2 regions of the Paenibacillus sp. UMB7766-LJ446 genome follow, and region 2 is predicted to be linked to the other one. Evidence: riboswitches for the same ligand, from Rfam matches in the RefSeq annotation. Region 2 holds a riboswitch; the other holds the start of a gene.

Region 1 (16,270 bases), on a different contig from region 2:
TTCCAAAAATGTGCGGGGATCGAGGAAAGATCGCCATGAGAACATCGGGCACGGTCATATCGGGCTTCAGGCTTTGGATTATATCGTGCACCATCCCCAGCTCATGTCACTTCCAAAACTGCTTGAGACGCCGTCGATTGGTAAAATAAAATATAAAAATGCTCCTTATCGACATGAAATCGCCCTTTTAAGAAGAGAATGCTCCGAACCTGTGCAAAAAGAAGAGGACTCTATAGAAAGCACCAAGTAGGGAGTCCTAAAAACAATCGCTTAATCATTCGATGTTTATTCTCACGGGACATATGTTAAAATGGTTGTAGCACGTTACTTTTTACTCAAAAGGAGGCCGCCATGCAGCCAATAGAGCCTCAAGACATCCAACACCGGATCAATCAACTTCTCGATCAGGACCTATATTTACACCTCGAACTCACGTCAGGTGCTTACGCCAGTCACTTTGATAGCACCAGGCACCCGGGGTCGGCATTCATTTCCAATGCGGTCATACGATATACGCAAGGATCTATCTCGGGCACGGGCCCATACCGAGTTGGCTTAAAGACTACTCACGGCTGGATATACGCTGAGGGACTTACACACATTGACGAGCTGGAACAAGAACGACTCATTCTGGCTGGTCACGATAGTCAAGGAAAGCTGGTTGTAGCCTTACAACTTAGTCGGGAATTGTTCTGATGAAAGCGGAGGATCAAATAAGCATGAATAACAAACAGATTGAACATCAACGCATTTTAGTTGTGTTTCCCCATCCTGACGATGAAGCGTTCACTGCTTCGGGAACGTTGGCGAAATACATAAAAGGCGGTGCTCAAGTCACTTATGCTTGCCTGACTCTAGGGGAGATGGGACGTAATATGGGCATCCCTCCATTTGCCAACCGGGTCACCTTGCCAATAATCCGTAAGGATGAACTTATTGAGTCCTCCAACGCAATTGGCATTCAAGATTTAAGGATGCTCGGTTTTCACGATAAAATGATCGAGTTTGAAGACCCTGAGCTGCTAGATGGCCATATCTTGGCGCTGATCAAAGAGCTTAATCCGTCACTGGTCATTACTTTCTATCCGGGGTATAGTGTGCATCCCGATCATGATGCAACCGGAGCTGCGGTTACGAGAACGATTGGTCGACTGCCCGCTGAAGAAAGACCCATTGTCTACTGCTGTGCATTCTCCAACAATCATGAGGAGAGCATCGGGAAAGCGGATGTGATTGAAGATGTGAGCGGATTCCTTGCCGAGAAAATGGCGTCGATTCGAGCTCACCGTTCACAATTCCAGGCGCCGGAACTTGTCGGCAAGCGGGAATTGGATGATGAACAAATCCGGAATCGATTTGGAAGAGAAGCATTCTGGACGTATAAATTCAATTAATTTTACTACAGTTTGCCAACATCTAATTTGCCTAAAAGTCGCCATTATGGCGGCTTTTTTTGTTATAAGGAGGTCTTGTTCTCCCAATAGAGTCTTTCCGCAAGTGGTGAATGGAGAAGGAGGGGAGAGTCATATCATGAGAATAGGGAGATGTTTGCAATATTCTATAAGTAAGTTAAAGGGATTTACAGTATGTGTATAAATCTATAAAGTATAAATACGGGTTTCCAGCCGCTTCCATGGGTAATAACGTATTAACAATTAACTTGGAAGGAGTACTACAAATGAATGAATTTCGTTCTGTTTATATGAAGATCCCGATGTTTGTCATGTTACTTGCACTTACAGCTTGCTCTGGGGAAACAGAGCCGTCGGCAAACCCTGAACCATCCGCAGTAACCAATGAGTCAGTTTCAACTCCCACGACAAAAAATGAGGTAACCTCTGAAACGCCGCGACCGGAGACAGAACGTTTTGATTTGATGACAGGGGAGGGCAATACATCACAAACGGCAACGTTGCATCAAGGAGAAGGTTTTTCACTGTACGTGTTCGAGAAATTTTCTTTTGACGCTGCCAAAGGCCGCTTGTCGCTGACAAGCAATTCGGACTACTATGTGGATATTGAACCACTACCCTCTGATTATGATCTGAAAAAACTTGAGACAACAGGGCGAGAGGATTTGGAAAAAGCGGGCAAGGTGTCTGATTATAGTGGCGAACTGATCGAGCATCCGCTTGGTTTCGCTGAGCTTTATCTTCAAACCTCGGGTGAAAGCGGGATAAACGATTATATGGTCTGGAAATCTGAAAAAGGTGATGCTTTTTTATTCCGTCTTCACAATCCAAAAGGGGAAGAAGCCTCCGATTTCGCTGGTCCAGTGCTTGTTTCCTTATCTACTGTTCAGGGAGAGTAGTAATGAGCGTTATCTGAAGGAGTGGACGTAGTAATGCAAACAATGCGAAGCAAACGAAGCAAACGACGAATTACAGTGATAGCTCTCTTACTTTTCCTATTGTGCATCGCATTTATTTATGTTAATGACAAGGCTGGTGGATTGTCCGATTGGCGCATGTCGAAGGCAATGGGAATGAGTGGAACCATCCATATTCCTATAGGAAAAACTCCTGAAGAAGCGATTGAGAGGTTTAGAGGTCATAATGATTCATTACAGATCATTCATCAAGAACCGGTAGACGGGGGAATGGTTTTGTTTAAACAAAAAACGAGTCAGGCAAATAGCAGCAATCTTCAGATGGAGTATGCGCGTAAAATAGTATTCGGCTGGAAGTGGGTGTGGGGTGGCGGATATTCCATAGGTGAATCATCTCAATTCACGTCAGCGCTGGATTATATGAGCATACCTGAATTAAGTCATATATCGAAACCTTTTCCTATGCTGTTCGGACATATATTAGACCCCGCTATTAAGCGTGTTGCCGTCGAGTTCAAAGAAAATGATAAACCAGTGGCTACCGAAGCTAAGTTGGTGGAGGTGGGCCCTGACAGCATAATCTGGTTTGTATTCCTGCCCTCGTCTGCAACTATTCCGTATGAAATCAAGGGATTCAACGACAGAGGAGAGCTTATAATCCATAAACAAATTGAAGATTCGAATGATATGGGTTCCATGGTTCTTGGAGAGAGTTAAGAAATAAACGTGTGGAGGATAATACAAAGGGAACAACCTCTTGATTAGAGGTTGTTCCCTTTTACGTTAAATGGATCTCCTGTTTTACAAAAAAATAAGTAAAAGAATTCCGACTACGAAGCAATAGTATGAAAAATAAATCAGGTTCCCTCTAGCCATAATTCCCATAAACCATCTCATTGAGAAGTAGGTAACGATAAGCGTAGTGATGAATGCTAAAATGTAAGGTATAGCTAGCTGTGTACGCTGCGGATCGGTTACGATGTCAGATGCACCTAATATTACCCCTCCAATGCTAATCGGAATATAGAGCATAAAGGAAAATTTCAAAGCCGTTTCCTGTTTCATCCCGACAGCGATAGATGCAATGACTGTTGCACCAGAGCGGCTTATCCCCGGAATAAGAGCCACGGCCTGAGCCAGACCTACCAGTACTGCGTCTTTCACCGACAAATCGCCATCTCTTTTCCGCCCGCGAAGGTTTCGAATGAGCCACAGAGCAACCCCGGTGATCAGTAAACTAATCGCAACCGTATAAACAGAAGTGAAAATTTCTTCAATTTTATCCTTGAATAGCACAGCTCCGATCGCAGCAGGGAGAGTACCAATGATTATGTATAGACAAAACATGAAATCTGCTCTGTACGCTGCATTGCGAGAGATTAGGAATCGCCAGCCTCCGACTATAAGTTTTTTGATATCTTCCCGAAAGATAAACATAATGGCAATCAGTGAGGCTGTGTTTGTCAAAATTTCAAAGGATAATCCATTCTGCTTCATGCCAAGCAATCGTTGAGCAATAATTAAATGTCCGCTTGAAGAAACCGGAATAGGCTCAGTAGCCCCTTGTACGATACCTAATAATACATATTTCAACCACAAAATAATGTCTTCCATTGTATCCTCCTACTTATTATTTTCGATGGGCTTTGACATATTTAAGCTGAGCAACAATGATGACACTAATGATAACCAAAAGGAACCACGAACTGATCTTGCTAAAACTAACCAGCTGCCAGGAGTCGTGTTGGTCAGGATATTTCCACCCATTAAAAAAGGTAGCTATATTTTCAGCCGTCCAGATGAAGAAACCTACGATGATGAAAGCGAGTGTAAGCGGCATACGATAGGTCGTTAATCGTACCTGATAGATGATCCACGTTTTTCGAAAAACAATAAACACAAGAGCGGTCAACCACCAACGAAAATCGGGAATAAAATGATGTGTGAAAAAGTTGATATAGATGGATCCACCTAACAGAACCGAAGATACAAACCCGGGCCATCCAGTCATGTCCATACGCAATCTGCGCCATATTTGACACATAAAGCTTGCTACACTTGCATACATAAATCCACTATAAAGGGGAACACCAAAGAGCTTGGTATATCCAGGCTCAGGGTATGACCAGGATCCCATCCACACTTTATACATCTCCAGCACCAAACCAATCACGTGAAATATACATATGACTTTGATTTCATCACGTGTTTCCAATCCGCTCCGGTACATAAGGTATTGCACTGCTAATAAAATCAGCAGAATGGCATCATAGCGATAAAGAAAGGGGATCTGAATTACGCTAGAGAGGGCCAACGTTCCAAAGATCGCCACAGGAAAAATGCAACTCATCGCTTGATGATAACCAAAATGCAGCAGCTGTACTAAAGGTTTCAAGTTATGTTTATCTCCTTCCCAAGCCTTGTTCATAATAATATAGATATGATCCGTTTGTAAAAAGAGAAAAAATGCTATATATATGTTCTTATTTTCAATTATAGCCGTATTCAAAGACAAACAAGGCCCCTCGTCAATCGGAGGGACCTTGTTTTTTTGCGCTATTTCATTTATGCATTTTCAGATAGCTTATAGGCAGATTTAATCGTATGTTCGATGAGCGTTGCGATTGTTACAGGCCCAACGCCGCCCGGTACAGGTGTAATGGCTGAAGAAGGAACAAAGCAAGCTTCATAGTCCACATCTCCGACATTCCCTTTGTTATAACCTGCGTCAATAACGACAGCACCCGGTTTAATCCAGTCTCCTTTGACAAACAGAGGTTTACCCACGGCTGCAATGACGATATCACCAAGCTTCACGATCTCTTCCAGGTTCACAGTTTTGGAGTGGCAGGTCGTCACCGTTGCATTCCGGTTTAGCAGCATGGCTGACACAGGCTTGCCCAGGATGGGACTTCTTCCGATGACCACCGCGTGTTTGCCCTCAATTTGAATATTGTAGAAATCCAGAATACGCATGATAGCCTGTGGTGTACAGGAAGGGAATTCGGCTTCTCCAAAAGCATTAAGTGCAAAACCGAGGGTCGTTACACCATCAACGTCTTTTTCGATACGAATGGCGTCAAAAGCTGCTCTTTCATCGATATGATTCGGGACAGGGTGCTGCAGCAAAATACCGTGTACGGAAGGGTCATCATTTAGTTTGTTAATTTCTTGAATCAATTCATCCGTGGTGGTATCCGCAGAAAGAACGATCTTTATGGAATGCACGCCTAAGCGAGCACAAGCATTTCCTTTCATACGCACATAGGTCGCTGAGGAAGGATCATCTCCGACGAGAATTGTAGCGAGACAAGGCTGAATGCCTTTTTCCTTAAGGATGCCAACCTTTGTGGCCATGTCTTCCTTCATAAAATCTGCTACCGTTTGTCCATTCAAGATCAGTGTGTCTGTACTCATTTTCACATCGCCCTTTCAACATAAAAAAGAGGCAAGGAAATAAATATTCCTTACCTCTGCCCAGGCGTACGGCTTATTACAAACCATATGCTCCCTCACGGTTCACCGTGTTCGCCAGTCACATATGGTCGTTTGAATTGTTTAAATTGATAGTACTTGAAAAAGAGCAAATGTTCAATAGGTAATGGATCTCTCTAAGATTCCAAATTTACTGGCCAGAGTTTATTGTTGATAACCGTTATCAATCATGATATATTGTTGTTAACGAGTAAACTATTTAAGATTGAATTAGTGAATAATATAGATTATTTAAGGTTTTATTATTGTTTACAAGTAAATAAGGAGCGATAGCAGAATGGATTCAAAAGATCAAACAAAACAGTTACTGTATGACCAATTTATCCGATTTTTACATGTATATGAGAATCACAAGGATACGGAAATCGAACATTTTCTAAGTATCGCCCAGCGGGAAAGCATCGACAAAATCCCTCAGCATTTGACTGCAGTTCATATGATAGATTGCATTGGCAGGCATGAACCCATTAACAATACGGGCATTGCCGAGGCGATGAATTTGTCCAAAGCAAGTATTACCAAGATCGGCAACAAACTGCTGGAGGAAGGATTCGTCAAACGCACGAAAATGAATGATAACAAGAAAGAGAGCTATTTCAGGTTGTCACCAGAAGGGAAAAAGATTTTTGAACTGCATGAACGTCTGCATGTACTTGAGGCCGAACGTTTCTATCGTTCCATGGACAAATATTCGGAACCAGAGCTGAAAATAATACATCAATTTCTTCAAGACAGCAGCATGGATATGGAATCCAGATAAACCAAAGGAGAGTGAAGCGCTTGAGTCTGGCCGAATTGATCAGGGAACGCAGAAGTATTCGTAAATGTAATGCAACCCCTGTGGAACAGGAGCTGGTTGTTGAATTGCTGCACAGGGCCACACGGCTTCAACCAATCGTTGACGCTGGTTCGTGGCGTGTTGTATATGCCGGAACTCCAGAAGCACGCAAACGGCTGGTGGACTGTATGCTGGAACAGATGTCGCAGAGCAAGCTCGGTAAGCTGATTCCGGGAAAACTGCTGGATGTGTTTAAAAAGAGATTCACCGATATTCCTGCCCATGTCATTGTTATGTCTGCTGTAGGGCCGGATCGTCTGACCGATGACCGCAATTTTGCGGTTGCCTGCGAAATGATGCAGAGCTTTCAACTGCTGGGATGGGAACGAGGGTTAGGCATGCTGTGGGATACAGAGTCCATGATTCAGCACGAAGGATTTTTCAAAGGAATTGGACTGCGTGAGAATGAAAGATTTGTTGGCATTCTTCATATAGGATACTTTGACAGAGCGCCAAGAAGCCGAAAAAGAACACCAGCTGAGCAAAAGTGGACTGTTTTACAGGGCCAGATTACGTAAAAGGGGAAGGTGTAAAAATGAAATTGTCCGATCTGGAAGGAGACATGCACAGTCCGCAAGATTTGTTGGATCGACCAGTATCGCAGGAGCTAATCCTTGAATTGCTTAATCACGCCGTATGGGCGCCAAATGATGGACTCCGTGAGCCGTGGCGATTTATTTTTGCCGATAACCGTAATGGGAAACTCATGCAGGGATTGCAGGAGCACGCGCCAGCGTATCTTCTGGTATTGGTGAAGGAAGAGGCCGATCACCATAAGCGGGAAGAGGACTTTGCAGCCGTATACTGCCTAATCCAAAATTTTCGCTTGCTTGCCTATGAACAGGGACTTGGTGTACGTAGCACGCTGCATGACTGGATGTACGACCGGAGCCGTGCTGAAACATTTGGCGTACTTGGCAACGAGCGTATTGCTGCGGTTCTGGAATTGGGATACGCTGCTGAACAGCCCAAAGGGAAAGCTCAGGTACCTGAACCTCAGCTTCAGTTCGAACTGCTGTAGTGTGAAGACATAGGGAAGAGAATTCAAATGAGTGAGGAAAGACCATGCCTTGAAAGGGATTGTCTTTCCTTTTTTTGTGTGTTTGTCAAAAATAATCATACATCTCCGAGCTATCATAAGCGCAGAACAACATTGATTCTCCAAAAGATCAAGCTTGGATGAGGTTTGATATCTGATCTTTCACATTTACATCACTTAATCCCCCGTGGTAACAAATCACGGATGTGATGTCTAGATCTAAGTACCTTTTCAACGAGAGCTTTGCTGAATTCATGTCCGGTGTGGTCGGTGCATGAATTCCCCCAAGCATTCCGTCTACACTATAAATCGAATCCCCGGCAATAAGCGTTTTACTTTCCTTCAAATAAAGACTGATATGGCCTGGCGTATGCCCAGGTGTGTGAATAACACGAATCCCGCTACAAAACGATAGTTCCTGACCATCTATTAGAGTATCACTCACGTTGCCCTTCGGGGGATTTTCCAGGTGGCCATCTTTTAAAAGAGGCAGCTCTCCCTGGATGTACGGCTTATCCAGTTCGTGTGCATATACTTTAATTTCGTTTCCACACGTTTGCAAAATCTCCGGAAGATTCCCTATATGATCGACATCCTGATGGGTCAAAATTACTGCATTTAGTTTGTCTAACGAGACACCAGCCATTTCTATCGCCGCACGTAAATCCTCGAATTGACCTGGAAAACCAGTGTCTATTAGAATAGTCATTTCTTGATCCTTTAAAAGAATGGGGTGGATGACATTCCCGTGATAATCCAGATGAAGCATTTCGACTCCCTTTGAAATTTCCATATTATTAGTCCTCCATAGAAAGAAATATATAAATAAGTTATCTCTTTGTAAACGAACCAAATACGTAGAAAGATACGGGGGTAGAAATTTTGCGAACGGTTTGTTAAATTTTGTGTTTTCTTGTGAACCAAACCAAGTATAGGATGATCTAATGGATAGAAGGAATGAGAAGAAAGGGGGAACCACTAGTGGATTTATCGGAAAAAGCAGAACTTGCAAGACATGGGGATAAGGAAGCTTTTGTTTATTTAATACGTGCTGTCCAGCAAAGCCTATTTGTTATAGGAAGATCAATCGTTAAAACAGATGAAGATTGTGCAGATGCGATACAGGAGACCATTGCCAAAGCTTTTTCTAATGTACATACACTGAAAGAGCCCGCTTATTTTAAAACTTGGATTATTCGGATTTTAATTAATGAGTGTAATCAAATTATTAAGAAAAAGAAGCGAGTATCCCCCTTGTCCCTTATGATCTGAGAAAGACATCATATAAGGGGGATTTTGAACAAATCGAGCTGTTTGAGGTGATTGACGAATTGGATGAACAGCTTCAAACTATCGTAACACTTTTTTATATCGAGGATTTATCGGTCAAAGAAATAGCAAGAGTGCTTGAAGTTTCCGAAGGAACAGTAAAATCACGGTTATTCAGGGCCAGACGGCAATTATCCGAGCTCGTTCTAAAGGAAGGAGAGGGCAAATATGAATTTTCATGATCCGGTTGACCGTGAGCTCAAGCAATTATTTAATGCCAAAAGAAAAGACATGATCATTCCTGATAGAGTACAACTTGCTATGGAGAACGCACTTTCTTCCCTTTCTGAGCAGAATACAAAAAAGAGATATCCCCATAAACGATGGAGGTGGGTAGCAGCTGTCGTAGCCCTCTTTTTCATCCTAGGAACAGTTTCGGTTTATTCAGTGCCCACATTTGGTGAAATGATCCGGTCTTTATTTGCCAAGGATAACCCAGATATTGGACTTATGCGGGCACAAGAATTGGGACTAGTTCATAATCCTCATATCAAAGTAAGGGACAAAGGTTATACGCTGGTAATTGATGAAGCTGTTGCAGATCCTACCCGAGTGACGCTGGCTCTTCAACTCTTTGATAAAAAGGGGAAGCACAATCGTGATAAGTTACTTCTTGGAGATCTGAACAACATTACGATTAAAGATGATAAAGGTAACGAATTGGATACCATGTACGATATGGGGTACACAAATGATTTTTATTATATGGTTGCTTTCTTTAATGAGCCATTACAAACAGACAAGATTACAATAGAAGGAAATATTGGCACGCTTGGTAACAGGAACGAGCCTTTCATTGAAGGAGATTGGGACTTTAGCTTTGATATAGATATGAGAGAGGCTAACCAGCAAACAAAAATAGAGGAACTGACCGGTAGCTATTCTACGCCACACGGAATGACTGTCACTTTAAAAAGGTTAACGAGAATGGTACAAGGAGTCCGTTTTGAACTGGAGACTGAACTTGATGCTGCTGCAATGGCAAGATCTCCCGGTGATTTATGGAAAAAGCAGATGTTGAGCTTTCACTTTGAAACTATAGAGAATGAAGAGATTCATTCGGTTAACCCGAGGAAAATGGGTTACATGGATAGCTTGATGTCAACTGATCATGCAGTGACTGAAGAAGGAAAGATTCGTTGGAGTTATATTTTCAAGTACCTGCCGGAACATGAACCGTATCGTTTTATTTTGGATGGATATTCGATCGCGGAAACAGACGGCAGCAGAATTTCCTTTAAGCCTTCAGAGCTGATAGAACCCAAATCTTTTCAAATATTAACAGATCGCATAGAGGTGGTTGGGACTACGCTTAAGGACTCACAAAACCGCGATGGCACATATGAAACGGCCGTATCGTTCTATGGGGAAATGGATAATGAAATACGAAATGAAGAATGGAAAGCATACGATTCAGAAGGCAAGCAGTATGAAGTTAGTAAGAGAGGAGCATCATCCTTAGAGGGTGCGCTTACAGATAATTGGAGAGAAGGAGTTATTAGCATGGGGGATCGCAGTATGCGGCAGCCTTATGAATACCGGATCACGGGATTAGACTACATCCCGGACGAACTTATCCTGATAAGACAAGTAGTCGATAAATGGTACAAAGACCCTGACTGGTCTGTATTGTTAAAATAACTTATTAATATGTAGTCTAAAGATCACCAATACCCTCATTATAATTTCCATGCCGCCCGAATGGGCGGCTTTTTGCATATTTGTTTCTTGTAGATACAAGTCGATTTTTAGAATACAAGCAGAACATATATAAACATATTAGAGATTATTCTATAGTTTGTCAGGTTTTTATGTAAACGCTATCATTCTATAATTTAGTCAGAAAGGAGGTAAAAGTAAAAAAAGTCCAATGGGTAAACCGGACACATCCCAGAGAATCAAACTAAACGAGTTTTATAGTGAAAATACAATCATATCGGGAGGTAGAGTATGTTTAAATTCAGTAAAAAATTGTTGACGGTCGTTCTTGCGGCTTCTATGAGTTTTGGTGTGTTTGCAGCAACTTCAAGTGCGGCAACAGATTATTGGCAAAATTGGACCGATGGCGGTGGAACAGTCAATGCTGTTAATGGATCAGGCGGTAATTACAGTGTAACGTGGCAGAATACAGGGAATTTTGTAGTTGGTAAAGGTTGGAATGTCGGATCTCCAAACCGGACAATTAATTATAATGCAGGTGTCTTTGCACCATCTGGCAATGGGTATTTGACCCTTTACGGATGGACGAGAAATGCACTTATCGAATATTACGTTGTGGATAACTGGGGTACGTATCGTCCAACCGGAACGTTTAAAGGTACCGTAACCAGTGACGGGGGTACCTATGACATCTATACAACCATGCGATACAACGCACCTTCCATTGACGGGACACAAACCTTTGCCCAGTACTGGAGTGTAAGACAGTCGAAGAGAGCGACCGGGGTGAACTCCGCTATTACATTCAGCAACCATGTGAACGCATGGGCAAGCAAAGGCATGAATCTGGGTAGCAATTGGTCTTATCAGGTGTTAGCGACAGAAGGATATCAGAGCAGCGGAAGTTCCAACGTAACGGTGTGGTAACCAATCCACGGTAAGCCTTTCTATGAAAGTAAAACAGATTTTTATACATTAGGGCAGGCCCATGGCCTTCCCTCAGATCCAACCAGTCCGTCCTAATTCGTTGAAGGCCGTTTCTTATCGAGCAAATGGCCTTCAACGTTAACGGATGGCAGACATCATAACCTGTTATTTTCCCATTAGCTTAAAGGAGATCGTTCAATGAGAAAGCTATTAATGTTCTTTTTAATAGCAACAATGGTAGTAATCAGCGCTTGTTCGCAGGATAAACCCGAACCGAAGGATAACCTTGTATTCGTGCAAGGCGGGACGTTTAAGAACAACAAGACCAATTTTGCTGGAAGAAATGTGACCCTGTCGAACTTTTATATCGGGAAATATGAGGTAACTCAAAAAGAGTGGGAGGATATCATGGGAAATAATCCTTCCGGATTCAAAGGAGATGAATTGCCAGTAGAAATGGTGAGTTGGTATGACGCGGTAGAGTATTGTAACAAAAGAAGTATACAAGAGGGCTTGAAACCGCATTACAATATCGATAAGGATAACCAAGACCTGAATAATAAGAATGATAACGATAATTTAAAGTGGACAGTAACCATTAATGAGGGAACTAACGGTTACCGACTGCCTACAGAAGCGGAGTGGGAGTATGCCGCAGCCGGAGGTCAGGAGAGCAAGAATTACACATACAGCGGCAGCAATAACGCCGACGAAGTAGCATGGTATTGGAAGAACGCCGGGGACAAAATCTTAACTGGAGATTGGAACTGGCCTGCCATAGAGAGCAACAAAAACAAAACCAAATCGATTGGTACACAAAAGCCAAACGAGCTTGGAATCTACGATATGTCTGGTAATGTAAGAGAATGGTGCTGGGACTGGTACATCGACGCGGAGAGTCAAATTGCTTCCTTCCGGGTTGTGAAGGGCGGAGGCTGGATCGGTGGGATCAACAATAACGAGATCGCTTTTCGAGGAAAATTTGATGCCAATGGGTTTGGTCCCGATCAAGGTTTTCGTGTTGTTCGCGGGGAATAGCTAAGGAACAGGGGAAACTGCCTAAAACAATTGCAAGCCCTATCAAAAGAAACAGGTTAAGCACCAAACGTTAACACAAGAACGGTCATTCAGAAAGTCGCCTAATAGCGGCTTTTTTCTTCGTTTTATAGCAGGATCAAAAAGTATCCTACGATACAAAAATGATCTGATCATACAAAAAAGTGCGTACTACTCAACCATCAGAGAACCTGATAATCTAGCAATCGAACGGTAAGTTGAATTGTCGTTCACAATAAAATCGTACTGATGGGGTGGAAAAAATGGCAGAGTATCAACTTCATTTGAAAGATAAACGTATCGTATGGGGAAAAGCAATAGATGTAGAGTCTCTCATTGGGACATATGCACAGGACTCAATTAGACCAGGCGAGAATGCGGCTTGGGATTGGAAATTGCCTGATGGCATATATAGAGCAAAAGAGGTCGTCATTGAGCTGGATAAACTGCTTGAGGGGATACTTGTTCAGCTGGGAGAACCGATAGACGGTAATCCTTCGGTGTTGTTGGACAGTCTTCAGGCCAATTTGGCGATCTCTGGCGATGTGTCATCGCTACCACTTGGACCGTTGGCTTTGAAGGATAATGCAGGTGTCGAACTTACAGCACAGGCGGCACGCATTGGTGAACAATTGGTTCTCTGGGCACGAGAGGTTAATTCTGATAAGAGGGCACTTGCGCAATATGGACCAGAAACTCTTGGAGAACTGGAATTTAGAAGTCATTGCTACGGTCATACCCTTATACCGGAAGCTATTGCTCAAGTTTGGGGACCTGTTGGGGGACCAAGGGTCATGCAGTTGTATAATGAATACCTGCACCAATTTGTATTGCTGCGAGATGCATTACTTCCCTTTGCCAATTGGGAACAAGTACCGTTTGAAGTCAAGGAACTCACGCAATTCAAAGGACTGCGTTTTCTGGAGCCTGCCCGTAAGGTATTTCTAACTCAGTTGATAGGGAAGGAATTAACTCACAAAGCGATTGTTCAGTATGCACAGAGTGTGCTTAGCTCGGGTTTGACCTCTGCGGGTTACGGTTTTCAATATCCTTTGGGGACCGTGTTGCCGGCTGGATTGGGAGAGTCGGCCGGTTCAGCCGCGCGCTATCTATTGAAGTGGCATTCGGTACAGACCATTCAGGTAGGAGAACCACAAGATACAGTTGCAGTCTCGTTCGAATATGAATATGACGATTATTATGCTGCACCACGTAGCGAAGCAGGAGCGGGTATACCGGGTAGCAAGGATCATCTTCAATTTTCAGGAGAGCATACGGATTTTCCATCCAGCGCAAGGTTGGTGCCGAATACAGGTACTGATCGAACAACCGTGCTATTCTGTCTGGAGAGAGAAGGTCATGCATTTACTGTAGATCTTGGTCAGCTCTTTAGGGGACATCGATTTTCATATCGGCCTAAGGGGGAAAACCATTCCAACGGTGCAATGGTGAATCGCACAGCTATTAGCTTGCACCGGGTAACAGACATTCTGTCCCATACCGGATTGGTAACGAACACGGATGATGGAATTCACTTCATTCCAACCGGAGGCAATGGGCTTGTACAATGGGCTTTGTTAGGGAGGTTGTATCCCGAAAATGTGGTTTTACTGGAGAAGGGAAATGAAGAGGAGCTGGAATTAGCTTTTCGTTCTGGAAAGGGCTTTGGTACGCAATTTTTAGTGCTATAATTCTTTAAACCTTCCATGTCACAATATTTGACGGCAGGGCTTTGGGTGTAGGGCTGCTGCCGTCAAATCATGCCAACATTGCTTGATTAATTTTATTGCGATAAAACGGTTTCTCAAAGAGAAGAGAGCTAGGGGCATCGGGTTTACCGCACGTTAACGGTGTCACGGCGAGAGTCATCATTGTCGCATGATACTTCGTCGGGAAATTTCTCGATATAGGTCGATCCAAACTTGCACAGCATCTGGAGCATGGGAGCCAGTTCCTCCCCCAGATCGGACAAATAATATTCTACTTTTGGCGGGGCAACCGGATAAACTTTGCGAATAATAAGACCGTCGCTTTCAAGCATTCTAAGCTGCATCGTAATCATGCGTTGGGTTGCGTCAGGCAGAAGTCGCTGCAGCTCATTAAACCGAACCGGACCTTTAGTTAAGTGATTCAGTATAGATATTTTCCATTTACCACTCAGTAAGCTCATAACAATTTCGGAGGTGCAGCGATACGTTTTATTTCTAAAGTTAATCATCCTCGAGTACACCTCTTTCACTTTGATTTTTAACTCCCCATTCACATAAGCCTTCCAAAACGGGGAGTAACGTTTCCGCTTTATCGGTCAGACTGTACTCCACTTTAGGAGGAACTTGAGGATACTCTTTCCGTTCGACCATCCCATCCGCTTCCAATTCTTTGAGTTGTGAACTCAAAGTTTTAAACGTAATCGCTCCAATTTGTCTTTTCAGTTCATTAAAGCGCACCGTTTGGTTTTCTGCCAAAAGATAAATAATGACCATCTTCCACTTGCCGCCAATGACAGACAATGTGTAGCCAAAAGGCGTATCTTGAATATGTTTAACCTTACCTTGATATTCAGCCATGCTCATATTTATGCTATCCTTTCGGGTAGTACCTGTCATAATAGTGCGTACTACTTTTTGATTTGGGTTCAGTTTATACTAACCTTACTTTGAAGTAAAGGAGAGAAAAACATGAATCAAAAAACAATACGTCTGTTAATGCCACAATGGCAGGGGGGAAACAATCCTAATTACTCTTTTGGGGCGGAACTGCTTGCCTGGCTGGCTCCTGATAATGATCAACCACTGATTCAAGTGCCTGTACAAACATATGATGGAACTCCACTGGAAAACGAGAATGGTGTAAATGGGAGAAAACAGCTCATTGAACAACTGGAAGCAGCCCAGCATATTATTCATGCTCACAAGCCGGACCGCATCGTCATGTTTGGTGGGGACTGCTTGGTTGAACAAGCCCCGTTTGCCTATTTAAACGAACGGTATGATGGAGAATTAGGCTTGATCTGGATTGATGCGCACAGTGATTTGGTTGGATATAAGGGGTATGATAACGGACATACGCTACCCCTGGGGAACCTTTTGGGAGAAGGGGATGAGGAGTTTGCAAAACATGTGAAAATCCCTCTCAAACCTGAAAATATCTTTATCGCGGGGTTGGCAACGCCTACGGAGCAAGAAAGCGAAGTCATCTCAGAAGCATTAGAAAGATTAGGTATAACTACTGCAGAGTCAGATGCAGAAATGATCCAAAGACTCGGCATCAGAACAGCCGGAGCCGAAGAATTAATGAGGAGTACACAATCCATAAAAGAGTGGATCAAAGAAAGCAATATCAAGCATTTGGCAATTCACCTTGACTTGGATGTGCTGGATCCTAAAGCTTTTCGTTCTTTATTATTTGCGAATCCTGAAGGACCCTACACCTTTTCTCCTGCGGGAGCCTTGCAAATTCCTCAGCTTCTTCATCTGCTCAAAGAGCTATCGGAAGAAACAGATGTGGTTGGTTTGGGTATAACCGAGCATATGCCATGGGATTCGATTAACTTGAAGAATTTGCTTGGAGAGATACCCATTTTAAATAATTAATAATG
Region 2 (16,270 bases):
GTCATCAGCACAAGACGCTTGCCCTGTGCCCAATCGAGTACCTGATGTGTGTAATCCTGCCGTACTGTATATTGAAACACATCTGTTACCGTATTGCCTGTGACATACGTACTAGACTCCGGTTTATTTTCTTTGGCAAGGTTGGAAGACGACCAGTCCGTAGGCGCAAAATGCAAATCAGCAAGCACCCCGGTTAACTGACGGTTCATTTCTTCCGGGTATGGAGAGAGCTTGTTCCACGTCCGGAGGCCCGCTTCCACATGCCCCACCTGGATCTGTTGCAGGAACGCAGCATAGCTGGCTACAAACGTTGTCAGCGTATCCCCGTGAACCAATACGATATCCGGCTTTGCTTCACGCAAAACCGGCTCCAGACCTCCCAGCACACGAATCGTAATTTCATTCAGCGTCTGGCGGTCTTTCATCACATCGAGATCATAGTCCGGATGAATATCGAATACTTCAAGAACCTGATCCAGCATCTGACGATGCTGTGCAGTAACGCAAACGATCGATTCAATAGATTCGGGATGTTTCTGCAGTTCCAAAATAAGCGGAGCCATCTTGATGGCTTCCGGGCGCACCCCGAATATTGTCATGACTTTAATTTTCTTGGACATTGAAGCAAAGCCCCTTTTCTATTCAGCATGCAATATGCTTATTTAGTTCCGTACAGACGGTCTCCTGCATCTCCCAGTCCGGGAACGATATAGCCGTGATCATCCAGACGATCATCCAGCGCAGCGACGTAGATGTCTACATCCGGATGGGCTTCCTGAACGGCTTTGACTCCTTCAGGAGCTGCAACCAGATTCATCATTTTGATTTGTGTGCAGCCGCGTTTTTTGAGCACGTCAATAGCAGCAATGGCAGAACCACCCGTTGCCAGCATCGGATCGATGACAATCAGTTGACGCTCAGTTACGTCTGTAGGCAGCTTAGTGTAATATTCTACCGGTTGCAGTGTTTCAGGGTCACGGAACAGACCAACATGTCCAACTTTTGCAGCTGGCAACAATTTTACAACACCATCCAGCATGCCGAGTCCTGCGCGCAGAATTGGTACCAGTCCGAGCATACGTCCAGAAATAACTTTACCTTGTGTTGCAGCTACAGGAGTCTGTACATCAATCGTCTCCAGCTCAACGTCTCTTGTAATCTCGTAAGCCATCAACGTTGCTACTTCATCCACCAATTCACGAAAATCTTTCGTATTCGTACGCATGTCGCGTATAAACGTCAGTTTGTGTTGAATCAAAGGGTGATCACATATTACTAATTTTCCCATCTAATTTGTCCCTCCGGTATGTTCTTCATGTTCAGCATTACCAAATATGCCTAATCATCATTCATAGGCCCCGATAAATCCTGTATATTATATCATCACCCACACCGAATTACACCATCAAAGGGCACCTAATCATTACAGAAAACCGAATCCTACAAAAACAGGACCGGAAAAATGAGTCTTCCGGTCCTGTTTGCTCGTGCTGTTATATCATTGAGTAGGTAAAAATTATAAATACAAGTGATGCTCCGCAAACAGATTGCACCTTCGATCGCTGTTATCCCCAGATTTTTTTTGATTCCCCTTAAATAAGGAGAAAATCAGGGGATAAAGGCGAGCGCTTCGCTTCTCCGGTTGCATTCTGCCAGCTTCGTCTTTTGTATTCCAATTTATAAAAACTCAAAAGAAAGCAGCATGAGCAATGTTTTTTAGTATTTAAGGTCAGTGTAGAGTGGGAATTGGTCTGTCAGTGCAGTCACTTCCGCACGGGCTTCGTCCAATTTCGCTGTATCTTTAGGGTTTTTCAATGTTTTAGCAATAATTTTACCAATCGCCACCATCGCTTCTTCGTTCATACCACGGGAAGTCGCCGCAGGTGTACCGATCCGGATACCACTTGTTACAAACGGGCTGGTCGGATCAAACGGAATGGCATTTTTGTTCACGGTAATACCGATGGAATCAAGTACATGCTCAGCTTCCTTACCTGTGATATTCACGCTGCGTGTGTCGATCAGCATCAAGTGGTTGTCTGTACCACCGGATACGATGTTCAATCCTTCAGCAATCAACGTTTCAGCCAGCACCTGTGCATTTTTCACCACATTTTGTGCATATGTTTTGAACGAAGGTTGCAGTGCTTCACCGAAGGCTACCGCTTTGGAAGCAATCACGTGCATCAGAGGTCCACCTTGGGAACCTGGGAATACCGCTTTATCAATCGCTGCTGCCCATGCTTTGCGGCACAGAATCATACCACCACGAGGTCCACGCAGCGTTTTGTGTGTTGTTGTTGTTACGAAATGCGCATGTGGAACCGGGCTTGGATGCAATCCGGCAGCTACCAGTCCTGCAATATGAGCCATATCCACCATGAACAAAGCGCCTACATCATTGGCGATGGAAGCAAGCTTTTCAAAATCAATGATACGCGGATATGCACTTGCACCTGCAACGATCATGCGAGGACGATGTTTGAATGCAGCTTTGCGCACTTCATCGTAATCAATCAGGAACGTATCTTCTTGTACACCATAAGCCACGAAATTGTACAGCAAGCCGGAAGCATTAACCGGGCTACCATGTGTGAGGTGTCCGCCATGCGCAAGGTTCATGCCCAGTACAGTGTCACCTGGTTTCAAAGCCGCAAGATATACTGCCATGTTCGCTTGTGCACCGGAGTGAGGCTGAACATTCACATGTTCTGCTCCAAACAGTTCTTTGGCACGGTCACGTGCAATGTCCTCAACGATATCGACATGTTCACAACCACCGTAGTAACGTTTACCTGGATAGCCTTCAGCGTATTTGTTCGTAAGTACAGATCCAAGAGCCTCGATAACCGCTTCGCTTACGATGTTCTCGGATGCGATCAGCTCGATGTTGTTCTGTTGACGTTTCAGTTCAAGATTCATCGCTTCCAGTACTGCCGGGTCATTCTTGCGCAATTGTTCCATGATTAAATTCCTCCCAGTTTATAAGTGAATTGGTTGAATAAAAATTAGTCACAAAATGTCGAATCCGGTTGCTCTTCCATGCGATACACTGCGCGCTCGCCACCAATCAACTTGGGACGGGTCAACGCTGTAGTTACACGGGCATCACCAATGTAGCGGAGTGCTGTACGGTAAGGTACTGCCACATGCCGCAAGTGCATGCCAATCATCGTCTCGCCAATATCCAGTCCCGCATGGGCCTGCACATGTTCAGCCAGGCATGGATCGGTCAGCGAGCGATACGCTGCGGATGCCATGGAACCACCTGCTTTGGGCACAGGTACTGCACCCACTTCAGTCAATCCAAGACGTGTAAGCAGAGAACGCTCCATAACCAGTGCGCGGTTCAGGTGCTCACAACATTGGAATACAACATCAAAACCGAACTCCTGCTGCACCTCGCGTATACCCGCAAGAAGCTGCTGCGCCACTTCAACTGCACCGCTTGTACCAATCCGTTTGCCTGCGACTTCACTTGTACTTGTACCGATCACAACAATCTGTCCAGATCCAAGCTGTCCGGCAAGCGCCAGTTCACGCAGTATGGATGCAGTCTGTTCATGCAATCCGGGTTGTTCCGAATCTAATTCAATAGTCATCCTATCGCCTCCCGATAAAATCATGCCCGGCTTCCTCTTGGCTGCCCTTCGTATTCTTGCATGGCATTTCAGGTACTATTATAGCGAATAATCAGATGAAAGACGAAAAAAAGAGCAGTCTGCGGGTAACGCAGAATTGCTCTTTTGCCCAGGCGACCGGCCGTTTGTTCCGGTGCTCCATTGTGGTTGTGCCCACTTCGTCGCCAGTTACACCGGATCCCTGTTTTCCCATTCATCATAAAACAACCTGCGTTTAAAATCAACGACTAATTTACATCCCATGTCCGCTTTAATATGGCTTCCAATTACTCCAACTTGTCCAAAAGTCTGTCGAGCGCGGTCCGAATCTCTGCCGCAGCAATGTTGTAATCGTCGCGACTGCCGCCAAACGGGTCCGAAATGTCAAAGCTCGGAATGCGCTGCCTAATCTCGATCGCCCGCTCACGTTCAGATGCCAAAATCTCCTGACCGAGCGCACGTTTCATCTCCAATGTCGCGAACAGGCTGTCCAGTTCCTGAAGATCACTCAGAACTTGCTCGTCATTTTCGACGTATTCTTTCAAAGTATATGTCTTGTGTACCGAGTCAGGAAAAACCTGAATAACATGCTGTTTATGACTGCGTGTCAATGTGAGAATCAGATCGGCCCAGCCAACCAGGTTCGCGCTAAGAAGCGTCGAATGAGGTGGTCCCTCCACGTTGTGATCCCTTAATACGGCCTCCGCATGACGGGAAATCGGCATGCCCGTTGTTGCGGCTACACCTGCGGAACGAACGTCCACTTGAATGCCCCGCTCAGACGCCAGTTTACGTAAAAGTCCCTCCGCCATGGGGCTGCGGCAGGTATTCCCTGTACATACAAACAAAATATGTTTCATTGTGGTTAGCCTCCCCATTTTGCATATGTTGTCGAATCATGTTGAAACCCCATCTGATCCAATGAACCTCATACCTATATATTGAAGACTGCACTAGGCTGTAATTATAGTTAACGTTATATTTTAAAATATAAACAATAGTCCAAAAGCGAGCAAGATTGCTCCGCCGACCGCTTCTCCATAATCCCCCATGTTCTGGCTCACACGCCGTCCCAACAGCAGACCCATAACGGACATTAATCCACCGCATACGCCAAAAGCCAGCACTGTTAACACCAAATCACTGCTGAACATGCCGAGCGAGACTCCAACGGAGAATGAATCCACACTGACACTCAGAGAGAATAGAATCACACCGAGCAGAGAGCGATGATCCACCAGTTTGGTGTCTCCCTCCCGGAAAGCGTTCAAAATCATATGGGCACCGAGCAGGACCAGCAAACCGCCAGCTGCATACGTCGTAATGTCACCAAGCAGGGAACTGACGTATTTGCCCGTATACATGCCGATGAGCGGCATGATGATGTGAAACAAGGCCGTTACGGTACTGATTCGCAATACGTCTCTCAGACGAATGCCCTTCATGCCAATCCCGATGCCGAGTGAGAACGCGTCGAGTCCGAGTGCGACTGCCATGATCAAAATGGTTACCAACTGCCCTACATGGGCAGACACATCCCACATCCCCATACCCCCAAGTCACGTAAAGGTTCTTGTACACCATATGCGGACAAGGACCTAAACATAACCTGAGGAGATTTTTTGCATTCGTAGCATTCAAAAAAAAGAGATTGCTGGTCGTGGTGTGTAGAGGGAGAAGAAAATACATGCCTGACGAAGCCGTGGAAAAGGGGGCTATCGGTTACCGACCTGTATGAGTCGGTGACCTGCCGCCTTGAGCAGCCGGTTCATGACGGCTGCTCCCAGCCCTTCGCGCGAGCAGGCTTCAGCCACAATATATGTGGCTCCCTGCTCATCGCAGCTGCGCAGCACGGCGTACAGCCGGCGCGCTGCCTCCTCCAGCTCGCTGGCTTCGCCCAGCGAGAACACGGCATCGGCGCGGTACTGCTCCGCGTGCTCGGCGAACGCCAGCACTGCGGTGCGCTCCCCGCGCTGCGCCGCCTCTGCGAGGGCGGCGCTGATCCAGGCCGCCACCGCTGCGGGCGGCCCCTCCACCACGCACAGCGCACCTGTGGGCGCGTAGTGCGTGTACTTCATGCCCGGCGAGCGCGGCGCCGGGCTGTCATCGCCACCGGGCCCCTCGGCGAGCAGCGCCGGGTCCGTGGCGACACGGGCGGCAACGGCGGACAGCTGTTCCGCCGTAATGCCGCCAGGGCGCAGGATGGTGACGGTACCGTCGTCACCGACCTGCACTACCGTGGACTCGACGCCCACCCCAGTGGGGCCGCCGTCCACGATGCCGCCGATGCGGCCTGCCAGATCCTCGCGCACATGTGCGGCGAGTGTCGGGCTTGGCCGCCCGGAGCGGTTGGCGCTCGGCGCGGCGACCGGGCATTCCGCCGCCGCGATCAACTGCAAGGCCACCGGATGGTCCGGCATACGCACGGCCACCGTATCCAAACCGGCGGTAACCCGCGGGGATACCGCCCCTGGCCTAACCGGCAGCACAAGCGTAAGCGGCCCCGGCCAGAAGGCCGCCATGAGGGCCTCCGCTGTGCTATTCACTTCCGTGACCAGTGAATCCAGCTGGTCACGCTGTGCAATATGCACAATCAGCGGATTGTCTGAAGGCCGCCCCTTGGCTGCAAATACAGCCTCCACCGCTGCTGTTCTGCGAGCGTCAGCGCCCAGACCGTATACCGTCTCGGTCGGGAAGGCTACAGTCTGCCCTTGACGAAGACAGGCTGCGGCATCCTGCAAGTCAGCGAGGGCCTGTTTATACGTACTTCCTTTGGCCACATCTTCCGTGTTCTCATTGGTTACCAGTATATTGACGTCCCACATGCTCGTAACCATTTCCTCTATACTTCCATCTTTATCCATGTCATTCATGAAAGACTGATGCAATTGTTCGTTCTCTCTAGTCATATATCCATCATTCCTAAACTTCAGTAGGGTAGTTAATGCAAGAAAACGCGCTTGCGCGCTGCCTTCTTCGCTTAAATTGCTGATTCCTGTAATTATAACATATCTGCTCTGTCCAAGGATGGAGTCAGAATTCTATCTAGCGATTAACATCAAGTGGTTTTTGACTCGAACCATAATAAAGCAAAAGGGCACTTCCCTGAATCGAAGCCCCCTGATAAAGCCTATGTCTAGCAGCATGTTATGCAAACAATCCCGTTACCCAGTCCCACAATTTGACGGCCATATCCCACAGGAAGAAACGCGCTTCCGGTGTTGCTGCCTGTACAGATGCTTGTGCATCCCCAGGCTCAGAAGCAGCAGCAGATGCTGTTGCAGGCTTCGCAAGTGCATCACCTGTGCCTGCATCTATGAAGCATAACGGTGGAAACAGCACACACCACCAGTTTTGCCCTTCACCTTTTCCCAGTGTTATCCGTACTGCTTCGTAATCTCCAGCAGGATATACGGTACCCCCATATAATTTGGTTGGAAAAGGAACAACCCCGAGTTCCACCTGATACGAATAGGTTAAGCCACGATTGGCAAGCTCTTCTCCCACACGATCCTCAATTTCAGATAAATGCTGACGAATGACCCCACGTGCTTCATCCAGGCTTTGCGGATTCTCCAGTTGAGTTACCCACTCACCCATCTGAGCAACGACCGCGTCACGAATCTCGCGTTTGACCAGCTGATCTCCCGCTGCATCCGAGTTTGCCAGAATACGCAAGCGAATGGATTGTTCTGGAATTGCTGTGGCCGCCACAGCTGCATCGGTTTTCTGACCTTCCCACATCATTATGATCATCATAAGACATACAATAATAAGTCCAATTTGTTTCACGATTCTTCTGCTCATTCCGTTCTCCCCCTCGGCCCCTGTAACTCTCTCATGTCTATCAGTATGCCCGGAAGAGACCGAAGTAAACCTGCTAGAGTACAAATCTACTAAAATTTTAATAGGATGGACAGACTTAAAACGAAAGGACCGTTAGCACACCTTATGTCTGACGAAAATCAAAGAAGCGCCTGCCCATGGAACACTTGTCGGCTGGCACTTCCTTGATCCATCCCAATTCTAGCCTACCCTTTTGTTATCAACTTGGCTTGCTGCATGGAGCTCTTGCTTCTCAGTTACTTATTCACCCGAAAAGCTTCCCATGCCCCGCCAACCGAATTGCGGCTCGCTACAAGCTTACCGCCATTATTCAAATCACAGGTCACATACAAGTTATTGGCGAGGGCTTGCAATGCGATTGTTCCATCACCCAAATCCACACGATTGAACTTCTCCCATTGCTGAATGGTTGTGGCTTTGGCGATCAGAGCACCACCCTCGTTAACATCTGCTGTGACATATTTATTATTGATTTTGGATTTGAGGGACACCGTTCCATCGGAGTTCGTGATCCATTCAAAAAGCTCCCAGTCTCCTGCCGTTGTCCGATTGGCGATAAGCTGGTCATTGCCCTGATTCTCGGCGGAGACAATTTGCTGATTCGCTTGTGCAACCAAATACGCGTACCCGCTTGGATTTGGCGGCTGCACCGAACCACCACCTGTAACCTCTGAATATACGGCCTGAAGCAGCGCACCAGATCGGTCATTGCTGTACTCCCAGAACATGATACCACCCAGATTGCTGTTTTTCACATATTGTACCTTCAGGCTGAGCGATTGCGGATCGTCATAGGAGATAAAGGTATTCCCATTAAACAGATATGGAGCTTGGGCACTGCTGTCCCAATACCGTGTATATCCGTTTTTATTCAAATATTGGCTGACAATCGTGTTGTAATCGGGTTCAAATCCACCGGAACCAGGTCTGTCCAGACCATTATTTGAATTCTGGACACCAGTCCAGGCCCGGCCGTAAAAGGCTCCACCAATGACCAGCTTGTTCGCGGGAACACCGCTGTTTCTGAATAGATTGACCGCAGACGTTACACTAATATCTCTACCGGACAAGTTCGTATGATGACCTGTGGTTGCATCCCAGGTTCCATGAAAATCGTAAGTCATCAGATTGATCCAATCCAGCAATGGCGTGATATTATTGATTTCCACACCGTTCAGATAACTACTGCTCGCTCCGGCGGCAATAGTCAGCAGATATTGCTTTCCATTAATTTGTCCTTGAGCATTCAGCTTCTCACGAACCTTCGAGAGCAGTTGTGTGAAATTTTGTTTATCTTGTGGTCGTGCAGTTGTACCGGCAGCAGGGTTAGTAGGATATTCCCAATCCAAATCGACGCCATCCAGATTATTGGAGGTTACCAGTTGCACAATACTGTCGGCAAACGTTGTACGTGAGGCGTCTGTTAGCGCGGCGTCAGAGAAACCGTTAGCTCCCCAGCCACCGACAGACAATAACACCTTCAGGTCAGGGTTTCTGGATTTTAATCCAACCATGAGCTGCAGTTTGGTACGATCTGTATTGGTAATCGTCGCTTTGCCCTTGGAGATGAGCGCGAAGGAGTAATTGATATGAGAGAGCTGCTCTGCCTTAATATCATTCGCGGTCCAATTGGCCCACCCCGCTACATAAGCAATGATTTTCTTCGGGAGTGGAGCAGCCCCTGCCTTCTTGGCAGGACCAATGACAATCGTTGAAGCTATTAATGCAAAAGATAAAAACAAGAGCATAAACACTTTTATGATCGATGGGGCCTTACCAACTCGATTAAAATTCATTTTTGAACGCTCCTTCGGGGTTTAAATTTTTAAATTCAGCAGCGTGGCCTATGGCTTGTACCCCACTTCACAGGAGGGCCGCGTCCCGCCATTCTCACCTCTTCCTTCATCAACGCCGCTGTGCATCCATACCTGTACGTGTTAACGCACATAGCTTCTCATCCTTTCTGCTTCAAATCAGAGAGAACCAAAACAAAAGTAAGCGTTTGCAATTAGATTGAAATCGATTTCACTTTTGAAGAATAAAAGAGCCATCGGATGTTCTGCACAGAACCAATAGATTTTGTAGAATAGCAAACAAGCTATGATAAGAATCAATTATTGAACATTGACCTGGGAGGTATAAAGAATATAGGAATCTCCAGTTAAGCTGACTTATTCTGATGATTTAGGGAAGAGTACACCAACGAATGACGAATACATTCGACTTAGCATGACTGAGTGCTGGGTGGGGGAGTTGTTTAATACCCATAGTTAACGTATTTATTACTGTCTGTCGTGCTGGGTTAAGGGTCTGTTAAAATACGTTTTAAATCTAGTTAAAATTAGGATAATATAGAATTGAAATATTTGTCAATAAAAATTAAATTTGGTATTCATCTGAAATTCAAAGATTACTTTACTTTTAAAACAAAAAAAAGATCATCACCTAGCTGCGCAGGCAAAGATCGGATAACAAACAAATCATATAGGGCTCCATTACATACTCCAACATCCTCTGAATGGGATGATGGATGTCCATGGCAGAATTGAATCATACCAAAGTTCAAAGTTACGCTGTTGTCTTTTCCTTTTTGACCAACCTCCATAAGCGTTCCAGTAAGGTAGGTTTCTGTTCTCCCATAAATAGCTCGTCCTCGTCTTCCTGACCATACAATTTAATGCTCATTACAAGCCCGATACATGCCATATTAATGAGCAACGAGGTTCCTCCGTAGCTTATAAACGGCAGTGTAATGCCCGTAAGCGGCATCAGTCCGAGGAAAGCACCAATATTTTCAAACACCTGATATAACAGCATGCCGATAATACCTACAATCACCACAGGCCCTGCCCGGTCTCTACAGTGGAAGGCGATTAACACCATACGATGGATGAGGATAAAATACAGTAAGAGCAGAACAGAGCCGCCTACAAAACCAAACTCCTCGGCAATAACCACAAAAATGGAATCCGAATATGTATACGGTACACGCCCCGATTGAACGGAAGTTCCCTGCATGTAACCTTTGCCTGTTATGCCTCCCGAGCCTATCGCGAGACCCGCATTTTTCGTATGCCAGGAGGCCTTCGACGTTGCTTTATCCGGTACAAGCCAGGGATCAATTCGCTCGGCCCAATGCTCCCGGTTCGCCTTTTCCAGAAAGGTAAAAATCTCATCGTGATACGACGTATATGCTTTGACGAATCCAAAAAAGGTGATCCCCACAATAGCAAGAGCAATTAATGCATGAGACAGCTTGATATTCCCAATCCATAACACAGCAACCAGAATCACGATATATCCGAGGGCGTTGCCCAGGTCATTCTGAATCATTACGAGTGCAAAGGGAACGAACGTCCATAAACCAATAGGCACGATGTCTTTCCAGAAACGAAGCGTAGAATTTTTTCTTTTGACCAATACATGCGCCAGAAACAGAATCAGGATCATCTTGAACAACTCTGCCGGTTGAAAAGAAAGATATTCATTAATCTTAATCCAGCCATTCGCATTATTGATCGTGCCACCTACAAAGTTGACAAGAATCAGCAGGATGATCCCCACACCGTAAATATAAAATGCATATTGGATATACAGTTTATAATTGACCAATCCAATACCAATGATGGCTACGAATCCAATCCCGTAAAACAGCAAGGTTTTGATATGATGATTCCCAAGTTTCGGATCGGACTGAATGGCACTGTACACCGTAAATACACTCATAACCATAAGCAGCAGCAACACAAACAGAATAACCCCGTCCATCTTCTTCAGCATTCTCAGCATGTTCGCACCACATATCCTCCTGAGGCTCAACAACCCATTAATTTTTTCCAGTAGTCTTCAATATTACCATTGTATAGAATTGGAAGACAAATTGGAAACCTGCCAAACAAAATAACGAAAAACCCTGAAACCCACAGATCTATCTCGCTCCTATCTGTTGATTCAGGGTTAACTTATATCGTATTCTCTTCGGAAAGGGTTCTTCTTTGGATAAAAATTATTGCTCCTGCTGTGATGATTTGCGTCTAAATAACTTCAATACCAGTTCCGTAATACTCGGTTGTTCTGCGGAACCCAGAATATCCTCGTTCTCTTCCGTATGCACCTTGATACTCATCACAAGTCCCATACTAAGCATGTTGAGGACAAGCGAGGTTCCCCCGAAACTGATGAACGGGAGTGTAATCCCTGTGAGTGGCATTAGACCAATAAACGGACCTATATTGACAAAGATCTGGTAAAGCAGCATCGCTATAATGCCAACTATCAGATATGGCCCTGCCCTATCCTTACATTCCAGCGCAATCAGCACCAGCCTGTGAATGAGGATAAAGTAGAGCAACAGCAGGACCGACGCTCCGACAAAACCAAATTCTTCGCCGATCTGTACAAAGATGGAATCCGCATAGGCCAGCGGCACCCGATTCGACTGAATGGTGGTACCTTCCAAGTATCCTTTACCGCTAATACCTCCAGAGCCTATAGCCAACTTGGCATTGTAGGTTTGCCAGAGAACATCTCTGGACGTCTGCTCCGGCACAAGCCAGGGATCGAAACGATCTGCCCAGTGTGAGCGACCAATATCTTTCAGGAATTTTACGATTTCATCATGATAATGAATATACGCTTGTGTACCAGCAATCAAAGCCGTTACCGCTATGACAAAACCGATTAGGGCATGCGTGAATTTGATATTGCCTATCCATAGAAGCCCCACCAGGATGACAACATAACTCAGCGCATTTCCTAAGTCATTTTGAAGCAAGACGAGCAGCAACGGAGGAAGCACACAGAGTGAGATCGGGATGACATCACGTCCAAAAAACAACGGCCTGTTTTTCTTCCTCGCCAGAAGCGCTGACAGGAAGACAATCAGACATAGCTTGAACAGCTCGGCAGGCTGCAAGCTCAGGCCAAATATGGATAACCATCCTTGAGCCCCGTAGTATTCCTTACCGATAAACATAACAAGAATAAGCAGTATCATGCCCACGCCATAAATGTATAGGTAATTTTTAATGATCAATTTGTAGTTAATCATGGACATTCCGAAAAACACAATAAAACCGATAATGTAAAAAATTACTGCTTTCTGGGGATAAGCCTCCCACTTCGGTCGGCCGAAGGTGGTACTATAAATCGACAAAATACTAATAGCCATCAGAATGAGCAATATAAAAACAATTGTATAGTCTATTTTCTTGAATTTGTGCAGCATGTAGTTATGTTCCTCCAAGCATTCAGCAATCTTCGGTATATCTCATTGTAGAGGATTTCACGGCAAAAAGAAAACCCGTGGAACCTTACATTTTCGTCACCTGTTCCGAAGTACGAACACCCAATACATGCCGTTCAATGCCTGCAAGGTCTGGCACGACGATAATTTCCGGCCAATATCCGGCCGATTCAAGCAGAGCTGCGATGTCCCCGGCCTGTCCCTGACCCAGCTCAAAACCAATGATCTGCGGCGGTGCAGGTAGCAGCGCAAGCTGCTCCAGCATGATTCGGTACGGCCCCAGTCCATCCGGGCCGCCGTCCAGTGCCGTGCGCGGCTCATGATCGCGCACCTCAGGCTGCAACCCGGCGATATCTGCCGCCGGGATGTAGGGCGGGTTGGACACCAGGATGTCCACCCGTGCCCCGGCGAACGGGGCCAGCAGATCGCCTTCGCGGAAGTCGATCTGTACCCCGTTCGCGGCCGCGTTCCGCGCGGCCACTTGCAGGGCTGCCGCCGAGATATCTCCGGCGCCTACCTGCCAGCGCGGGCGCTGCGAAGCCATCGTCACTGCGATGGCGCCGCTGCCCGTGCCAATGTCGACGGCGAGCGGAGCGCCGCCGGGAAACACGCGGTCGGCTTCGCGCAGCACAGCCTCGACCAGCAGCTCGGTCTCCGGCCGCGGGATCAGCACGGCCGGCGTGACCTCGAACGGCAGCCCATAGAACTCCTGGCTGCCGATAATGTACTGCGCCGGCTCACCCGCAGCCTTGCGTGTGACGGCGTCTTCCCAGCGGCTGCGAAGCTCGCTGGGAAAGGGCTCCGGCTGCATCATGTAATACTCGGCCCCTTCGCGGCCGAGTACATGTTCAAGCAGCAGCCGGGCATTGTTGTGCGGCTCGTACACGCCGCACTTCTCCAAAAAAGAGGAAGCCTCCACGAAGGCTTCCCGACAGCTCTGTTCCGGCGTCATGACAAACTGCGCGCGGGTCACAGATTATTCTCCTCTATCCATCATATCCGTCTGCTCAGCAATCGTCAGTGCAGACACGATATCCGCAATCTCACCATTCATAATTTGATCCAGCTTGTGCATCGTCAATCCGATCCGGTGATCCGTAACACGGCTCTGTGGGAAGTTATAGGTACGAATCCGCTCACTGCGATCACCTGTACCTACTTTGCTCTTCCGCTCACTCGAAATTTTTGCTTCTTCTTCCTGACGCATCATATCGAAGATACGCGTACGCAGAACCTGCAATGCTTTTTCCTTATTCGAGTTCTGGGACTTACCATCCTGACACGTCGCCACAATACCTGTTGGAACGTGAGTTACCCGTACAGCCGATTTCGTCGTATTAACCGATTGTCCACCGGCACCACTGGAACAGAACGTATCTACACGGATATCTTTATCGTGAATTTCAATATCGAAATCTTCGGCTTCAGGCATAACCGCTACTGTCGAAGTAGACGTATGAATCCGTCCGCCCGATTCGGTTGTAGGAATACGTTGCACACGGTGTGCACCACTTTCGTATTTCAGTTTGCTGTATGCACCACGTCCATTGATGAGGAAAACAACCTCTTTAAAGCCACCCAAGTCGTTCGTATTCACGTCCATCAGCTCCACACGCCAGCCTTGCGTATCAGCAAAACGTGTGTACATCCGGTACAAATCCGCTGCAAACAGCGCCGCTTCATCTCCACCAGCCGCTCCGCGAATTTCAACGATGACGTTTTTATCATCATTCGGGTCTTTTGGCAGCATGAGAACACGAATCAGATCGTCCAGTTCTTTCTGGCGAGTGCTCAGTTCATCGATTTCCATTTTGACCATTTCACGCATCTCGTCGTCCAGCTTCTCGCCCTGCATTTCTTTTGCAGCTTCGAGATCCTGGCTTACCTGTTTGTACTCATTGTACGCTTCATAGGTAGGCTGGAGATCCGATTGTTCTTTGGAATATTCCCGCAGCTTCTTGTTGTCACTTGCTACATCCGGGTCACACAGCAATTCGCTGAGTTTCTCGTAACGGTCGGCTAACGCCTGTAATTTATCAAACATATATAGTCACCTCACGCATTATTTTCGTTCCAGCATTCATCATTCATTCGATCCTGATAGGCATTCATTTCATGCATCATCAGACCATTTATATTTCACAAGGCACGGAATTCACAGAAATCCCTGACTGAAAGATTCATTTTATGATCGACGTATAACATCGCTACAACGTCATCAAATCCTTTACTTTTAAGTTATATAAAAGAAATCGCGTACCCGGTTGAAAACCCGCTTCAACTCATTAAGCCGAGCGTGAAATTTAACATAGGTATACGACTCTTAATTATAGCATATTCTTATGCTTCTGGATAGCAATAGTTCACCGGGCAGACAACCATATTACTTTTATCACTAAGGCGAAACATAATGTATTCCCGTTATAATGTCTCATTTCCGCCTCCCTTGGCTTGCCTCGTTTTTATTATATCCACCAATGGCAAACAATCCAGCATAAGTAACGATCTGCAGCAGGATTAGAATATAAAAAAGCCCTGCGATCTTCACGGGAAGACAACAGGGCTTTTGTTAACGTTATATCTAGTTGTAGATTGAATATGAACTAAACGTTGAAGCGGAAGTGCATAACATCGCCGTCGTTGACAACATACTCTTTACCTTCAAGACGAAGCTGTCCACGCTCTTTGGCACCGTTCATGGAACCGGCTGCAACCAGATCGTCGTAGGAAACGACTTCTGCCCGGATGAATCCACGCTCAAAGTCCGTGTGAATAACACCCGCTGCGCCTGGTGCTTTCGTACCCTTGCGAATCGTCCATGCACGAACTTCTTGTACGCCTGCTGTGAAGTACGTGTACAGACCCAGCAATTTGTAAGCGGCTTTGATCAACAGGTTCAGACCGGAATCCTCGATACCGAGTTCTTCCAGGAACATTTGTTTATCTTCGCCTTCCAGCTCGGAGATCTCTTCTTCCACTTTTGCACTGATCGGCACAACTTCTGCATTTTCAGCAGCTGCAAATTCTCTTACTTTTTGCACATAGGCATTGTTCGCCACATCGCCGATTTCGTCCTCAGCTACATTGGCTGCGTACAGAACAGGCTTCAGGGTAAGCAGGTGCAGATCGCGCACGATCAGACGCTCGACATCCGTAAGCTCCATGCTGCGTGCTGGCTTGTCTTCGTACAGAACAGCCTTCACTTTCTCCAGTACTTCCACTTCTTGAGCAGCTGATTTGTTGCCGCCCTTCATGTTTTTCTTGGAGCGATCGATTTTTTTCTCGACACTCTCGATATCGGCCAGGATCAACTCCAGATTGATCGTCTGGATGTCGCTTACCGGATCAATTTTGCCATCGACGTGTGTGATGTTCTCGTCTACAAAGCAGCGTACCACGTGTACAATCGCGTCTACTTCACGAATGTGGGCAAGGAACTTGTTACCAAGACCTTCGCCTTTGCTCGCACCACGAACAAGACCTGCAATATCTACAAATTCAAACGCCGTTGGTACCGTTTTTTTCGGTACAACGAGTTCTGTCAATTTGTCCAAACGCT

The links. A riboswitch is a leader RNA that binds a small molecule or an ion and turns the genes downstream of it on or off. The one in region 2 is predicted to bind ZMP and ZTP.
Region 1: it holds a riboswitch for ZMP and ZTP, as region 2 does, so the genes downstream of both, QP794_RS13710 (bifunctional 5,10-methylenetetrahydrofolate dehydrogenase/5,10-methenyltetrahydrofolate cyclohydrolase) here and QP794_RS08435 (TIGR01440 family protein) in region 2, are expected to answer to the same signal.

Annotation. Positions count from the first base shown of each region.
Region 1 covers NZ_JASOYM010000004.1:615,889-632,158, forward strand. The annotation lists gene QP794_RS13675 (deoxyribonuclease IV) at 1-250, shown strand, start outside; gene QP794_RS13680 (YojF family protein) at 352-696, shown strand; gene bshB2 (bacillithiol biosynthesis deacetylase BshB2) at 720-1,394, shown strand; gene QP794_RS13690 (hypothetical protein) at 1,634-2,311, shown strand; gene QP794_RS13695 (hypothetical protein) at 2,345-3,046, shown strand; gene QP794_RS13700 (undecaprenyl-diphosphate phosphatase) at 3,131-3,943, opposite strand; gene QP794_RS13705 (DUF817 domain-containing protein) at 3,960-4,757, opposite strand; gene QP794_RS13710 (bifunctional 5,10-methylenetetrahydrofolate dehydrogenase/5,10-methenyltetrahydrofolate cyclohydrolase) at 4,895-5,746, opposite strand; ZMP/ZTP riboswitch at 5,798-5,878, opposite strand; gene QP794_RS13715 (MarR family transcriptional regulator) at 6,102-6,584, shown strand; gene QP794_RS13720 (nitroreductase family protein) at 6,596-7,180, shown strand; gene QP794_RS13725 (nitroreductase family protein) at 7,198-7,683, shown strand; gene QP794_RS13730 (MBL fold metallo-hydrolase) at 7,832-8,494, opposite strand; gene QP794_RS13735 (sigma factor) at 8,683-8,973, shown strand; gene QP794_RS13740 (RNA polymerase sigma factor) at 9,021-9,212, shown strand; gene QP794_RS13745 (DUF4179 domain-containing protein) at 9,199-10,671, shown strand; gene QP794_RS13750 (glycoside hydrolase family 11 protein) at 10,981-11,616, shown strand; gene QP794_RS13755 (formylglycine-generating enzyme family protein) at 11,815-12,654, shown strand; gene QP794_RS13760 (hypothetical protein) at 12,936-14,363, shown strand; gene QP794_RS13765 (winged helix-turn-helix transcriptional regulator) at 14,507-14,890, opposite strand; gene QP794_RS13770 (winged helix-turn-helix transcriptional regulator) at 14,883-15,245, opposite strand; gene QP794_RS13775 (arginase family protein) at 15,351-16,265, shown strand.
Region 2 covers NZ_JASOYM010000003.1:51,911-68,180, forward strand. The annotation lists gene wecB (non-hydrolyzing UDP-N-acetylglucosamine 2-epimerase) at 1-620, opposite strand, end outside; gene upp (uracil phosphoribosyltransferase) at 659-1,288, opposite strand; gene QP794_RS08430 (serine hydroxymethyltransferase) at 1,717-2,964, opposite strand; gene QP794_RS08435 (TIGR01440 family protein) at 3,009-3,602, opposite strand; ZMP/ZTP riboswitch at 3,742-3,823, opposite strand; gene QP794_RS08440 (low molecular weight protein arginine phosphatase) at 3,908-4,480, opposite strand; gene QP794_RS08445 (manganese efflux pump MntP) at 4,604-5,164, opposite strand; gene QP794_RS08450 (L-threonylcarbamoyladenylate synthase) at 5,336-6,484, opposite strand; gene spoIIR (stage II sporulation protein R) at 6,768-7,427, opposite strand; gene QP794_RS08460 (glycosyl hydrolase family 18 protein) at 7,703-9,262, opposite strand; gene QP794_RS08465 (FtsW/RodA/SpoVE family cell cycle protein) at 10,035-11,255, opposite strand; gene QP794_RS08470 (FtsW/RodA/SpoVE family cell cycle protein) at 11,473-12,693, opposite strand; gene prmC (peptide chain release factor N(5)-glutamine methyltransferase) at 12,779-13,663, opposite strand; gene prfA (peptide chain release factor 1) at 13,688-14,755, opposite strand; gene ychF (redox-regulated ATPase YchF) at 15,315-16,270, opposite strand, start outside.